2 regions of the Sporosarcina sp. P37 genome follow, and region 2 is predicted to be linked to the other one. Evidence: riboswitches for the same ligand, from Rfam matches in the RefSeq annotation. Region 2 holds a riboswitch; the other holds the start of a gene.
The links. A riboswitch is a leader RNA that binds a small molecule or an ion and turns the genes downstream of it on or off. The one in region 2 is predicted to bind thiamine pyrophosphate.
Positions count from the first base shown of each region.

Region 1: another riboswitch for thiamine pyrophosphate. It lies ahead of SporoP37_RS06970 (ECF transporter S component); the one in region 2 lies ahead of thiC (phosphomethylpyrimidine synthase ThiC).

Region 1 is NZ_CP015349.1:1,329,901-1,337,918, reverse strand. It holds gene SporoP37_RS06975 (ABC transporter ATP-binding protein) at 1-971, opposite strand, end outside; gene SporoP37_RS06970 (ECF transporter S component) at 993-1,565, opposite strand; TPP riboswitch at 1,643-1,754, opposite strand; gene SporoP37_RS06965 (exonuclease domain-containing protein) at 1,944-2,516, shown strand; gene SporoP37_RS06960 (sensor histidine kinase) at 2,660-4,018, shown strand; gene SporoP37_RS06955 (response regulator transcription factor) at 4,037-4,708, shown strand; gene SporoP37_RS06950 (urease accessory protein UreH domain-containing protein) at 4,962-5,552, shown strand; gene SporoP37_RS06945 (multicopper oxidase family protein) at 5,717-7,219, shown strand; gene SporoP37_RS06940 (YdhK family protein) at 7,401-7,973, shown strand; gene SporoP37_RS06935 (methyl-accepting chemotaxis protein) at 8,017-8,018, opposite strand, start outside.
Region 2 is NZ_CP015349.1:2,416,717-2,424,734, reverse strand. It holds gene SporoP37_RS12330 (GntR family transcriptional regulator) at 1-143, opposite strand, end outside; gene SporoP37_RS12325 (asparaginase) at 178-1,152, opposite strand; gene SporoP37_RS12320 (urea transporter) at 1,436-2,203, opposite strand; gene SporoP37_RS12315 (sulfatase family protein) at 2,327-4,066, opposite strand; TPP riboswitch at 4,265-4,382, shown strand; gene thiC (phosphomethylpyrimidine synthase ThiC) at 4,502-6,274, shown strand; gene SporoP37_RS12305 (S8 family peptidase) at 6,843-8,018, shown strand, end outside.

The sequences.
Region 1 (8,018 bases), 1.1 Mb from region 2:
GGCACACCGTTTACTTCGTAGATCCCGTCAGTTCGCAATAATTGCATAAGCGACAGAAGCAGCGTGCTCTTCCCTGAGCCGTTCTCCCCGACAATCGCAATCCAGTCACCTTCCTGAACTGTTGCATCTTCAACGGAAATCTTTTGTATGGCACCCCGATAGCCGTGAAAATCTTGGAGAAGAATTTTCTCTTGCGGCTTCACTTGACTGCGATTTTGCATTAAGGAAAGAAAAGCTTCCGATTCCTTATATTTTTCCCATACACCGGGATACCATATGCCGTAGCGGGTCAGCTCCTCCTGATAGCCGGAAAAAATGTCGGCGGGTGATCCGTCAGCCAGAATAACGCCGTGATCATTGAATAGTACGACGCGATCGACCCAATCGGCAATCAGATCAATTTTATGTTCTACAATGAGTACTGTTTTCTCGGCAGTCGCCTCTTTAATAGAAGACCAAATTTGCTGTGTGCCTTCGGGATCCAGTAAAGCAGACGGTTCATCAAGGAATAGAACGTCCGGTTCAAGCAGTAAAACGGAAGCCAAAGCGAGCCGCTGTTTCATTCCTTGGGATAGTTCATTAATCGCTGTATGAGGATCTTCCAGCTGCAAATCTACACGTTTCAGCACTTGTTCTATGAGCGTCTTCATTTGTTCCCGCGGCACTTGCAGATTCTCCAGTACAAATGCCAATTCTTCGTCGACATACGTCATACAGAACTGCGTATCAGGATCCTGAAAGACGAACCCCCATGAATCCGGCAAACTGATAGCCTTTGACTTCATCGGCAATTCAATGGAGTTTGGAATAATACCGCTCAGCACTTGCAGCAGGGTGGATTTGCCGCAGCCGCTAGGTCCCAGCATAAGGACCTTTTCGCCCGGCTGTACGGAGAAAGACAGATCCCTGAATACCAATGATTCTTCTCCGGGAAACTTTAATCGTAAATCTGAGACGCTGATGTTACTCATAGTAGAATCCATCCTCTGCAATTACTCGTCCAGCAATGAATATTCTTTTTTATCAACTGGCCGTATTAATGAAGTTACACCTGTTGCTTCAAGAGCTTTGACAATCAGCACAGCAAAGATACCGGTAAATATAAATGCGCTGATTGCCCGCAATCCGTATTTCACAATCAATGCCCATGTTTCAAGCGCAGCGTAGCCGTAAATCAAGTCGAGTCCAAAACTGGCCAGGCAAGATGCGACTCCCGCCAGTCCAGCTGTCAAAACAGAATAGCTTCTATAGCGGAAAGCAGCAAACAGTAATTCCGCGGCAAGACCTTGCGCAAACCCGTAGATCAGCACTTCGATGCCGTGACCTGCAAAAGCAGATAATGACGCACCCGCAATACTGGCAATTAATGCGGTTCCCGGCTTTCGCAACAGTAAGAAAGCGAAAGGCCCGACCATAAACCACATGCCGTAAATCAACTGACGCAGCACGGGCATGATCGGTTTAACGACAGTGTATAGGTCGTCCCAAAACTTCATGAGAATACCAAATACTACGCCAATCATAATCGTAATCAGTAAATCGGTAAATTTTAACTTCTTCAACATCTTTCACTCCTTCTCATTTGTCTATACAAAAAAGCCGTCTGAAGAGCAGACGGCCGTGGAAGGAAATGATCCTTGTATATTCCATCGAACATGCTCTCTACGCTGGCATTACCCAGATCAGATAAACGGTCAGCAGCGGCTTTACCTGCAATCTCAGCCTGATTCACTCAAGCACCCGTACGGACAATTATGTAAGCAGTCCTAGTATACAATACGCCGATTTATCTCGCAACTTATGCATATAAACCAGATTGTACTGGCTGTCGTCCAGTTTAATTCGCATACAATGCGCTGAAATGCTGATATACTAATAGGATACAAATGATTCTGAACCGCGCGGGTATACGGTTTTAAATAGAGTGTAAAGGAGTTTTTTACATGACAAAACATATAGCGTTCATTGATGTAGAAACGACAGGGATGAGTGCAGAAGCAAGTGAAGTGATCGAGCTGGGCGTTATGCTCGGGGAGTATGAAGATCATCGTATAGTCAGGGTAGCTGATGAATACTGCGAGTTTCAGGAACCTTTCTATTCCATATCACCAACTATTACGAACCTGACAGGTATTACAGATCAGATGGTAAGAGGCAAGTCTTTGGATATGGATAAAATTTTGACAATACTAGACCGGGCTGACGGGATTGTCGCGCATAATGCGTCATTCGACCGGGGATTTGTCAGCCGGTTATTGCCTGAAACGCTCGACATGGACTGGTATTGCTCTGTCAGGCAAATCAAATGGAAGAACTACGGGTTTGAAAATGGCAAGCTGCAGCAGCTGTTGAGAGCGCACCAGATTCAGGTGCATAACGCCCACAGAGCGCTGGATGATGCAAAGAATCTGGCGGTTCTGCTGAATTCATCAAATCCTCATCTTACGGAGGAGACGTTCATTTCTTATTTGATGAATAAGTCGCCGATGAAGAAACCTGCAAAAACGAGGTTCTAACAATCGATCAGGATGTCCGGGGAGTGCAGAGCCGGGCATCCTTTTTCTATGGCTAAGATATGACAGCTGGACTGTATTCCTACAAGTCCGTCTGCATAATTTTTTCATATTCTTTTCCTATACTGTATTTACGGGGTGGTTTAATGAATAAAATCTCAACGAAGCTAGCGGCTTCTTTTATTATCATTTTCTTGCTGCTTGAATCGGTATTAATGATTTATTTGCATCAAAATATTATTCACGCAAGGGTGGATGAAGAATATTCACGGCTGCTTGCGAGCGGCAGCAATCATCGTGATGTGCTGGAAGATTATTATTCCGATAAAACGATAGCACACATTGTATTAATGGAAACGGGAAAAGAAAGGGAAGTCATTATTACAGATGAAAAACGTGAAATCATCAGCAGCTCAGCTGACAGCCTAGAGAACTTTTCATCCGCTTTATCACTAATTAGCAAAAATGATGAAACAGATCGGATAGTAGTGACGGACTGGAAGAATTCACCCTTCATCGCAAGTGTTCACCCTTATAAAGCTGGCGCAGGCCAATCGGGATATGTTGTGATGTTTCAGAGCAGCCAGCCAATTGAAATGCTGGTTCAAAAGTTGAATCTGCATTTTGGATTGGCAGGCTCAGTTAGTATCGTAATTTTATTTATTATTTACTTCATTCTGTCGAAGTTTCTTACCCGGCCGCTGATTCGCATGAAGGAAGCGACAGAAAGGCTGAGTGAAGGAAAATTTGATGTGAGTCTTCCAGGGGCGAGCAATGATGAACTGGGAGAATTATCAGCGGCAATAATGAAATTGGCAACAGATCTGGAAAAAATGAAAACGGAACGCAATGAATTTTTGGCATCTGTCTCTCATGAATTAAGCACACCGCTTACCTACTTAATCGGATATTTGAAAGTGGCGATGAGAGAAGAATTGTCTGACGGGAAGCGGAATCATTATTTGCAGATTATTGCAGAAGAATCCAATCGCATGAAGGACTTAGTCAAAGATTTGATGGAACTGGCAAAAATGGATGAAGTCACATTCACGGTAACGAGAAGCCAGTTTTCAGCACAAGAATTTATCGAGGATATGAACCGCCTCATGGCTCCGTCGTTTGACATGAAAAAAATCAGGCTGGTCATGAGCTGTAAAGAGGATTTTCAGCTAGTTGCCGATCGAATTCGATTAGAACAAATCGTACTGAATTTACTGGATAACGCATTGAAATACTCGGATGAGCAGACGACAGTCACATTGGAAATTTATCAGGAGCAGCAGCAGACGGTTTTGTCAGTAACGGATGAAGGAATGGGGATTCCATCCAATGAAATCGACAGGATCTTTGATAAGTTGTATCGTGTGGAAAAATCACGCTCCAGAGCATTTGGGGGCTCGGGATTAGGATTGGCGATTGTAAAAGAACTCGTTGAAGCACATGGCGGAACGATTACAGTAAAAAGTGAAGCAGGAAAAGGCAGTACATTCATAATTACAATCTGATGATTGGGGTGCAGGCAGATGCGAACAATTTTACTTATAGATGACGAACACAGAATGTTGGATTTACTGGAATTGTTTCTGGAACCGCAAGAGTTTCGTTGCATAAAGGCGACTAACGGGCCGGAGGGACTGGAACGATTGCAGGAAGAGCCGGTTGATTTGGTGCTGCTTGATATTATGATGCCAAATATGGATGGCTGGGAAGTTTGTACGGAAATACGCAAGTTTTCGGATGTTCCGGTGATCATGCTTACTGCCAGGACAGATAAGAACGATTTAGTGAAAGGCTTGAATACGGGGGCGGACGACTATATCACGAAGCCGTTTGATGAACGTGAGCTGATCGCCAGGGTGAACGCGGTTTTGCGGCGTGCTCCGATAGAGGATTCAGGACATATTGTACATGGTGACTTTGTGTTAAACAGCGACTCGTATTCACTGCATTACAAAGATAAAAGTATCCAGCTGACGCTGAAAGAGTACTACATCATTGAAGCGCTTATCACTCAGCCGAAGCGGACGTTAACAAGGGAGCAATTAATGCATGCCGCTTGGGATTATAATACGTATACCGATATACGGACAGTGGATTCGCACATACGAAACTTGCGCGATAAATTAAAAAATGCAGAGTTTCCAAATGATAAATTCCTGAAAACTGTATGGGGGATAGGATACAAGTGGAGCTAAATAAGCATGAGCAAGGAAACAAGTATGCGGGTAGTTTGCCCGCTTGTCCGGTGATGCTGCCAGCGGGTGAAGATCCGCTGAAAGATTTATAAGGAAGGTGTCAGCTGCTTTGTATAATTTATTATCGAGTATAAGTCAACTCATTACCGAGCCGGTGAATACCTTGCTCTTAACGTTCGAAAACAGCCCAATGATTTCAGCTCTGCTCTTAGGTTTGCTCGGTGCTGCAGCGCCTTGTCAACTCACTGGAAATATGAGTGCCATTACGCTTTATGGAAATCGTTCCATTCAATTAAAAGAAAATATAGCAGAAGTTACTTCTTTTATAGCAGGGAAGGCAGCCGTTTTCAGCTTGCTCGGATTTCTCGTTTGGTGGCTGGGAGAAACATTTCAAAGCGCGTTAATCGGTTACTTCGCGTTATTCCGCAAATTCATTGGTCCGCTGATCATCGCTACTGGATTGGTTTTGCTCGGTGTCATGAAATTAGGTTTTCTAAATAAAATCACGCAATATGTTCCCGTTAAAATAAGAAACGGAAAAGCAGGTTCCTTCATGCTGGGAGTCAGCTTTTCGCTGGCATTCTGTCCGACGATGTTTGTCTTATTTTTCTTATGGTTAATGCCCTTAGCTGTGACTGCTCCGCACGGATTTATATTGCCGGCTGTTTTTGGTATTGCTACATCCATTCCGCTGCTCGCTTTATTTTTCTTCATCTGGCTAGTCGACGCAAAAAGACATGTGATGAAAAGCAGTATGAAAACGGCAAGAATAGTTCAGCGGGCAGCCGGTGTCCTATTAGTGACAATTGGCCTGCTTGATACGATTACGTATTGGGGAATGTGATACATAGTGTGGCTCGTTTTACATCAGATTCAAGTAAACCTATTCAGGAGCATACCGCAACAAAGCGTAATTGCAGACATAGATCATCGGCGTGCACAGTTTTTTCATAAGTTCTTGCTATACTGCACTTACATACAACAGATGAAGGGGATAGTTCAATGAGGATTAAAAATAAAGCTTTCGTTTTTCTTATGGGTGTACTGCTTATAAGCGGCTGCAGCAACGATACGCAGTCTAAGGATGAGACTAATCAGCATATGATGCATCAAAACAATTCAGAAATGCACGATTCTATGATGGACTCATCCCAAATGGGCCATGGACATATGAGTCATGATAATGTATTGCCGTTAAAAGACTCTTCAGGAAAGAATGAACTAAACATTCCGCCGTTACTGACAAGTGAAGCAGCGAGCGGGACAGAGTATACGGTGACGGCCCAAAAAGGTGAAGCAGAAATTTTCGATGGTATAACGACAGAGACGTTAGGATATAACGGAGATTTATTAGGACCCGTTCTTCAATTGAAAAAAGGGGAGACGGCCACCATTCACACCGCAAATAAATTGGACGAGGAGACAACATTTCATTGGCATGGCTTGGAAGTGTCCGGCGAAGCAGATGGCGGGCCCCATAAAACACTTAAACCGGGTGAACAAGAAACTATACAGTTTGAAGTGACACAAGAGGCTGCTACGTTATGGTTCCATCCGCATCCGGAAGGCAAGACCGCAGAACAAGTGTACAAAGGTCTTGCAGGATTGATTTATATTGAAGACGCTAACTCGGACAAGTTAGAAATCCCTAAAGAATACGGGAAGAATGACATTCCTTTGATTTTCCAGGACCGCTTCTTTACGGAGCAGCGCCAATTAGACTATAAAACGGCAATGAACGATGACGGAACGATAGGCGATACGTTATTAGTAAATGGTACAGCAGATCCTTTCTTAACAGTAGGGAAGGAAAAAGTGCGTCTCCGCTTACTTAACGGATCAAATGCGAGGAACTACACGTTTTCATTAAATACTGGAGATTCATTCGTTCAAATCGCAACTGACGGGGGCTTCTTGAATGAGCCGGTTACATTGAACGAAGTGACACTGACGCCTTCTGAGCGGGCAGAAATAGTAGTTGATTTTTCCAAGGCAGATACATCAAAAGGTGTGTCGTTAGTTAATGAAGACGGATCCGTCCTTTTGCCGTTTGAAGTGTCAGATGAAGAAACAGAGGTTGCACAAACGTCAAAACAACTGAATGATTTTTCTGTAACAGATGAAGAAAAGAACATGCCGGTTACTAAACATATTGAACTGTTTGGCATGATGAACCATGTGGAAATTAACGGGAAAAAATTTGACCCGAATAGAATAGATTTTACCCAGCAGCAAGGTGTTACAGAGGTATGGGAAATCTACAACAAGAAAGATATGATGGGCGGAATGATTCATCCGTTCCATATTCACGGAGCACAATTTAAGGTCATTTCAAGAGACGGAGCAGAACCTGCAGAAAATGAAAGAGGCTGGAAAGACAGTATAGCCGTTCACCCCGGTGAGAAAGTGAAAATCGCGATACAGTTTAAGCATAAAGGTGTGTATATGTTCCATTGCCACATTTTAGAGCATGAGGACAACGGCATGATGGGGCAAATAGAAGTGAAGTAACGGCAGGATCATTGACAATGGGGATATGCGTGAGTCCGTAAATAAGGAGTTTTTAAGGACTTCCTGAATATATGTTTTGCCTCAATTTTCGCGGGAAGAATAAAAATAGTCCATTCATGAAAGGACTCAGTAAATTCCGGAAGATGACCGGCAAAATATAACCTAAAGGGATGAAGCGATGATGAAGAAATCTATGCTGGCAATTGGCACTTCCCTCATTCTCGTAGTAGGGGCATGCGGCGCTAATACAGCGGATGAGGAAAAACCTGCAGAAGAGCAAACACCGCAAGAAGAATCACCACAAGCGGATATTGAAATGGAGCATGCGAGCGACGGGGAAGTGCCTGAAGGGCTGCAGACGGCAGAAGATCCTGCATTTCCCGTAGGCAGTAAAGCTGTTATTGAAACAGATCATATGCCGGGGATGAAAGGCGCAGAAGCAACGATTGTAGGCGCATATGATACGGTTGCATATGTCATTACGTATACGCCTGCAGATGGCGGAGAAAAAGTGAAAGATCATAAGTGGGTCGTTCACGAAGAGATAGAAGGCGCCGGGGAAGAAGTATTTGAAGACGGTGCAGAAGTGACTGTACTTGCTGATCATATGGAAGGGATGCAAGGTGCAGAAGCGGTCATTGAGTCATCTGAAGATACGACAGTCTATATGATCGACTATATGCCGACCACTGGCGGAGATGAAGTGAAGAATCACAAATGGGTCGTAAACAGTGAACTGTCTGACATAAAGTAAAATACGTAAAAGCGTCTGCGCAATGGCAGACGCTTTTGGTTTCTT
Region 2 (8,018 bases):
CCCCTACTCACGTTTAACTTCTTAGCTAATTGTGCCTCTACAATTTGTTCATCTGCTTCAATAGCACCAGTTAAAATATCTTCTCTAATAGCCTCATAAATTTGTAAATACAATGGCGGAGCTTGGACTATTTGAATTGTCAACTTCTACTCCTCCTCTGTCACCTATTATTTAACATCAGCTTTCAAAATACTCTTTATTGACAGGAACACCTGCAGCTAATAATACCGCTAGCTTAATCCTAGCTTTTTTTCCATCATAGTCGCTAGCAAGAATAACCCCTTCATTCTGCAAACTCCATGCACTGCCCGGGAAGTCATAGACAGTCTTTACCTCTCCTTCTTCTGCGCTAGTAGTCAAAATTACAATAATGCCTTTCTCAACTGCTCGCTTCACGCTGTCTAAAATATAAGGAGGAGCGTGTCCTCTGCCTGGGGCCTCAATGATAATACCTTTTGAGCCTGATTCTGAAGCGCAATCAATGAATTTCCCATCTGATCCAAGTGCACATTTAACGAGATCAATAGCTGGCAAAGGATTTTTAATAGTATAAGTTTCTCTATGAATTGGTTTTTGATAATAAGAGACTTTCTCTTGATCTACAATTCCTAAATAACCAAACCCGAAAGATGTAAACCCATCAACGTTGGAAGCATGCTTTTTTTGAACATAACGACCTGAGAATATTCTCTCATTAAACAAGGCAATTGTTCCCAAACTACGGCTTTCCGGATGTGCAGCTAAAATAATCGATTGTCTTAAGTTTACAAAAGCATCCGTTCCAATAACAGTTGGTCCTCTTTGGGAACCTGTGATAACAACAGGACGATCATCTGAAATTACGAGATCTAAGAAATAAGCAGTTTCTTCTAAAGTATCTGTACCGTGGGTAACTACTATTCCATCAACTTGTTCATTTTGAAACACTTCTTCAATCTTCTCTTTAAGTGTATATAAATATTCAAAGTTCATATGGTTGCTTGGAATTTGGAATACCGACTGAACGTCTACTGTAATTGTTTCAGGTAAGTCACACATCTTGGATAATTCTTCTCCAGACATAACGCCAGCCGTAAGCAAACCTGTTTCCGGATTTCTTTTACTGGCAATAGTTCCGCCAGTACTTAACATGACAATTTTCTTCTTTTCCATTTTTAATCCACCTACTCTTTATTTATTCTTCATATATCTTTCATTTGGTTGTCAGCTGTTATCTGTTAACAGCTAACAGTTAACGATATGGAAAGCTTAAAACAAGTTAACAGAATTGTCAATACTATTTAGTGAATTATAATTTTTCCTACTAGTTCGCATTTTATAATTCGTTTTCACACTAAGGAATAGAAACTGTATGAATTTCATAACTAATGTAAAGGTAAAAGGTCCCGCTACAATTCAGAATTGCAGCGGGACCTGGCACTGAAAAACAGGGCTATTACAATTTCGGCAAAACTTTTCTAGCGCCTAATATCAGCCAAGTACTCAGCACAAATGGCATTGTCAAAGCGGGAAGCCCCAACGGCAATAGCCAAATGCTGACACTTGCCATAAGGGGAACTGTAATACATGCCGCCGCCACACCTGTAATAGGTGCATAGCGATTTTCCTTCGTGTTGTACACAACCGATACGGCTAGAATGGTCAAAATAGCGTTATAGCCATATAACCCCAGTAGGATTAGCGCATGTTCCCCCGCTAATGCCAAAGCTGTCAAACACGCGACCACATTACCAATGACCGCATATATTCCCATTTTTCTGCTAGCCCAAAATATCGCAATGAATAATAAAAGACCAGGTATGGCTTCGGTAACGAAAAAGATTTGACCGATTCCATTAAACGTTGATTGAAGCAGATTGATTTTTCCTTCCATATTCAATTCCCAATTAGCTAAACTTTGAGGAGACAGTGACCCGCTTAACTTAATGCTTTCGAGTTTATAGGATGCAAGCAGTGTGAACCAAGTTAATAGGATAAATGGCAATGTCAAGATTGGAATGCCGAGGTTTCCTAAGAAATACATTAACGTCGCGGTTAGTATCGCAGTGACCGCTGCGCCAACCAGTGCCACAACCCAGGCAGTAGGCCCGGTCAAAAATGTTTGCAGCACCAATCCGGTAAGCACAGAATTATAGCCCATCAAACCTTTACGGACCAATGTTTCATCTGCACCGCCTATTTTCGCAACTAGCGTACCGATCATGGCGGATAAAAATGCAATCACCCCTAATGAAAACGAAGATATCGTAATCGCTAATTATTAAGGTGCCAGGTCCCGATACAATTCAGAATTGTATCGGGACCTGGTACTCTGTTCGTACTCTATTCATCGCCTTCCCGGACCCAACCGTTTCTTACCACGCTCATCCGCCAATAACTTTTCCAATTTACACCGAATCACCTTTGATTCATCCGTCGCATTCGCAGGATCAGCCAAATTGTTCGTCTCCAGCGGATCTTCGGCAAGGTTGTAAAGTTCAAATTGATCGCCAGCCGGCTCTGTTTTGACTGCCTCTACCAAGCATCCGTCTTTCTCAACAAGTGTTGTATCACTGACTCCGGGATCTGTCCAAAATTGAGGGTTGTCAAAGTATCGGGCAAATTTCCAAATTTCATGCTCCTTGCTGCATCCCGTTGGAAGTGAGGCAAAGACGGCTTCGATCGAGCTTGGCTGGACAACTTGTTCGTAAGGGCGCCCGGTAATCGGGTTTGTTTGGTTGAGCCCTTTGAAGACATTATCTTCTGTCATGAAATACAGCGGTTCATTTGCCCGAAAGAACTGGTCACGGCCGTAAAAGAGCGGTGTCAGATTCCTACCAACGAGCGGCTGTGCTTCTGTATGATCGCGGGATAGTTTCCGTTGTACAGAAGCTGCGTCAATTCCTGCCAATCCCAGAAGAGTAGGCAGAATGTCGACGTGGCTCGTTAGCATGTTTGTAGACTTTGCATTATGGAAAAGTTTTGGGCTATGAATGATGAGAGGCACGTGAATGGATTCTTCGTACATCGTGTACCATTTCTGATACAGGCCGCCATGCGCATCCAGTTGCTCCCCATGATCCGAAGTGAACACGATGATCGTATTATCGAAAAAACTGGACTGTTGGAGAGCCGTAATGACTTTCAAGAGTTCGTTATCCACTTCTTTTTGAAGACTGTAATACAGCTGACGGTAAAAATTATTATCATGTATCGGCTGAAGCCCTTTTGGATACGTTTGCCGATAGCTTTCCTGTACCATGGGTTTCGACTGCAGTGATTCGTGAACAGTCGGGGCTGGAGGTATGAAAGGCAGTGTGGGATCTACTTCGAAAGTAAAGTTAGGAGAAATGGCTGAAAACATGCCATACAATGCGATATCGTGCGGGTTGACGAATGAACATTGAATAAACCAAGGCGTATCCTTTTTATCACAATGTCTATCTTTATCTAATTGTTTTATGAGTTTCACGGCATCCGCTGCATACACTTCATCGCGCCCGCTCGTTCCAGTCCCTGCAGATGAAGCAGAATTTCTGGGATCTGCACCATGGGGGTCCGGACCAATCCACTCAGAAAAGCCGTATTCATTCAGACGGTCTGCCTTCCGATAAATTCTCTCATTCTTTTTATTAGGCACACCTGTCTGCTGATCGTAACTGGGCAATGAATTTTTCGTGCCCGGAATGAGGATATCAGGTTCCGACGCATGCCACTTCCCTTTCCAAAACGTTTTGTAGCCTGCAGCGCGGAAATAGTCCCCTATCGTTGGAACGGTATTCGGATCCAGCCAGAATAGATCTGCGTCGAACGAACCCTTTGCAGCACCCGGTGTTTGCGTGACGCCATGTAATGAAGGATAGTGCCCTGTATATAATGAGGTCCGGCTGGGAGAACAAGCCGTACTCGCTGCATAATGGTTCAAAAATGAAAGCCCGTTTTTCCGCAGCAGTTCCTGCGCCACCAGATTCTTTCTTCTCCATCTTTGCAGATCCTTTGTTTCATAAACAGGCGGAAACCGATCCTGGTCCACCATTAAAAACAAAATGTTCGGTTGTGACTCCCCATAATGGAATTCGCTTGTCATACATGATTCCCCTTCCTGCGTTTAGCCGTGCTCTAATAAGTTATGTTGGGGATAGGAGTGCAGGTGAATGAATTCTGTGGATTTACTAAGATTGAATGATACAGTATGTAAATAACGGTATACATGGCAAATATAGTTATAATGACCCTTTGAAAGCTGCGCAGGCCATGGTAGACTGTTCCTGTTCACACAATTAAATACAATAACTAGGGGTGTCCAACGTAATTGGACTGAGATGGAATGATTGTACACGCATTCCGGACTCTTTGGACCTGATCTGGCTCGTACCAGCGTAGGGAAGTTTTCATTTTATCAGCAGCGCATTTTTTTGCGTTTTGGAGACCAGGTCCTATTTACGGAACTGGTCTTTTTTGTTGCCGATTCCCTTTACTTGAATCGAGTCATGTCACCCCCTCAAAAGGAGACGATGACCACATGCAAGAGAAGAAAGAAGAAATCCATATCCACAAATGTTTTCCGGCAAGCAGAAAGATTTACGTACGAGGAAGCCGTCCAGACATACTCGTACCGATGCGCGAAATTGAGCTGTCACCTACTGTAACTGACCAAGGTGAAATTGCGAATGAACCTTTCCGTGTCTATGATACAAGCGGTAAATATACGGAAGCCGGTTATCAGGCAGACATCGAAAAAGGACTGCCGACTATCAAAAAGAATTGGATAATTGAACGAAATGACGTAGAAGAGTATGAAGGCCGGCAAGTGAAGCCACAGGATAATGGGTATCGTTCAATGGAACAAATGGAACATGACGCTGAATTTCCATTGCTGAAACGCAAACCATTACGGGCAAAACGCGGCATGAATGTTACGCAAATGCATTATGCGCGCAAAGGAATCATTACACCTGAAATGGAGTTCATTGCAATCCGTGAACATGTAACGCCTGAATTGGTCCGGGATGAAGTCGCGAGAGGACGGGCAATTATCCCGTCGAATATTAACCACCCAGAAGCGGAACCAATGATTATCGGCAGTAAATTCCATGTAAAAATCAATGCGAATATCGGGAATTCTGCCGTTTCTTCATCCATTGCTGAAGAAGTGGAAAAGATGACATGGGCTACACGCTGGGGCGCAGATAATATTATGGATTTATCAACAGGAAAGAACATTCACACAACACGTGAATGGATCATCCGCAACTCCCCTGTCCCTGTAGGAACGGTTCCATTATATCAGGCGCTGGAAAAAGTAAACGGCAAAGTGGAGGACCTTTCATGGGAAGTATTCCGCGACACGTTGATTGAGCAGGCAGAGCAAGGTGTCAGCTACTTTACCATCCATGCGGGTGTATTGCTCCGTTATATTCCTATGACAATTCATCGTGTGACCGGAATTGTCTCACGGGGCGGTTCTATTATGGCCCAGTGGTGTATGCTGCATCATAAAGAAAATTTCCTGTACACACACTTTGAAGATATATGTGAAATTATGAAACAGTATGATATTGCTTTTTCATTGGGAGATGGATTACGTCCAGGCTCCATCGCTGATGCCAATGACGAGGCCCAATTCGCTGAACTTGAAACACTTGGAGAGCTTACGAAAATTGCTTGGACCCATGATGTGCAAGTAATGGCAGAAGGCCCCGGACATGTGCCTCTGCATTTAATTAAAGAAAACGTTGATAAGCAAATGGACATATGCCAGGAAGCACCGTTCTATACACTCGGTCCTTTGACAACAGATATTGCTCCTGCCTACGACCACATCACATCCGCTATTGGTGCGGCAATGATTGGTTCGTTAGGGACAGCGATGTTATGCTATGTAACTCCTAAAGAGCATCTTGGCCTGCCGAATAAAGAGGACGTGCGCGAAGGCGTCATTGCTTATAAAATTGCGGCACATGCAGCTGATTTGGCAAAAGGCCACCCGAGCGCATACAAACGTGACCATGCACTATCAAAAGCCCGTTTTGAATTCCGCTGGCGTGATCAATTTAATTTAAGTCTGGATCCTGAACGCGCGATGGAATATCATGATGAAACATTGCCGGCTGAAGGAGCAAAGGTCGCTCACTTCTGTTCTATGTGCGGGCCAAAATTTTGCAGTATGCGAATTTCACACGACATTAGAAAATACGCCGACGATAACAGTTTAGAAGAGAAGCTTGCCGTTGAAAACGGTATGAAGGAGAAAGCTGAAGAATTTAAAAAATCCGGTGCCGGAATCTATCTGTAATAAGGAGGGATTGGAGTTATGACAGCTGAACAATTACTTCATCAAATTACTGTGAAACGCCAAAATCTTCATCTGTTAGAAGAACAGCTGGACCTCCTGCAGGCACAGTGCATACACGAATATACCGAAACCGCAACATACAGGCAATGCATAAAATGCTTAAAGACAGAGAGTGTCCATTATTAATAGTGATTCTGCAGCGTTCGAGGATTGTATGGCAATTAAACATAAACAAAATTAAGTTTTTACGGTGTTGGTTTGTAAAATTATTATGTATCAACTACGAAAAGAAAGCCTTCTGGATGAGTTCTCATTCAGAAGGCTTCTTTCTAGAAGAAAACAGCGCCTCCAGTGGAAGAACTATTTATTTACTACAAAATGTCTGAGCAGTGTTTGACTTGTGCGATGCATAGGTAAAATTTTGATCATTTAATAGGTATCGTTTGACGCCACCTGTAAATCAGGGAAATATTTCATATTATTCCAATTACACATAGAACAATTGTCAGACACCTGTTACTATTAAGTTATCGATGAGTAATAAAATCAATTTACAGGAGGTATGCAGATGAAAAAATTAGTTGCATCATTAATTGCAGCACTGTTGGTTGCTTTCGCCGGCTTCACGATAAACGCGCAGGCTCAAAGTGTTGAGGGGAAGTATATTGTATACTATGAAAATCATGCGAGCATCAACCCCGACAGAATCATGGAGCTGGGCGGCGAGGTTTTACATGCGTACAAGCATCTTCCTGCCCTATTAGTTCAGTTGTCTGATCCACAACTAAACAAAATAAAGTTTGATGAAAGCGTTAAACACGTCGAAGCCGATGAAGAAATCAGACGATATACGCCTATCCAATCCCTTGACGGCCGTCTGAGCCAAGGCATCAATCAAACCATTCCCTGGGGCGTGCGGAAAGTTCGGGCGCAGTCATCTTGGAGAAATTATACAGGTAAAGGTGTCAAGGTCGCTGTGCTCGACAGCGGTATTTCTTTACGGCATGAAGATGTAACAGTCAGCGGAGGTGTTTCATTCGTAGCGGGCACCAGTTCTTATGCGGATGATCATAACCATGGAACGCATGTGGCGGGCATTATCGGTGCAAAAAATAATCATACAGGCGTTGTAGGCGTAGCACCTGATGCTGAGCTCTATGCGGTAAAAGTAATAGACAGAAACAACTCCTTCTTAACTTCCGATCTGATAAAAGGAATAGATTGGTCCATCACGAATGAAATGGATATCCTGAATATGAGCTTATACACCTATGATTACTATAATCATTACGGACTTCATGAAATCATTAAGACAGCTTACAATGAAGGTATGTTACTTGTTGGGATTACAGGTAATACCGGAACGGATAGTCGTGATAACACCGTGAATTATCCCGGTAAATATTCTGAAGTGATTGCAGTCGGATCGATTGATGAAGACAGCCTTGTGTCGTATTACTCCTCGTTTGGATCAGAAACAGAAGTTACCGCGCCAGGCAGTTATGTGTACAGTACATTGAAAAATGGATCCTACGGTTACATGAGCGGAACGTCTATGGCAGCACCGCATGTAGCAGGTCTGCTGGCACTTCTGAAAGAAGAGTATCCGAACTACACAAACCGCCAGCTGCGCAGTAAATTAATTCAAAATTCCATTGATATGGGCACACTGGGCCGCGATCCTTATTACGGCCACGGATTGGTTCAAGCGAATGTAGCGGAAGCTCACTATAAAACATGGCCA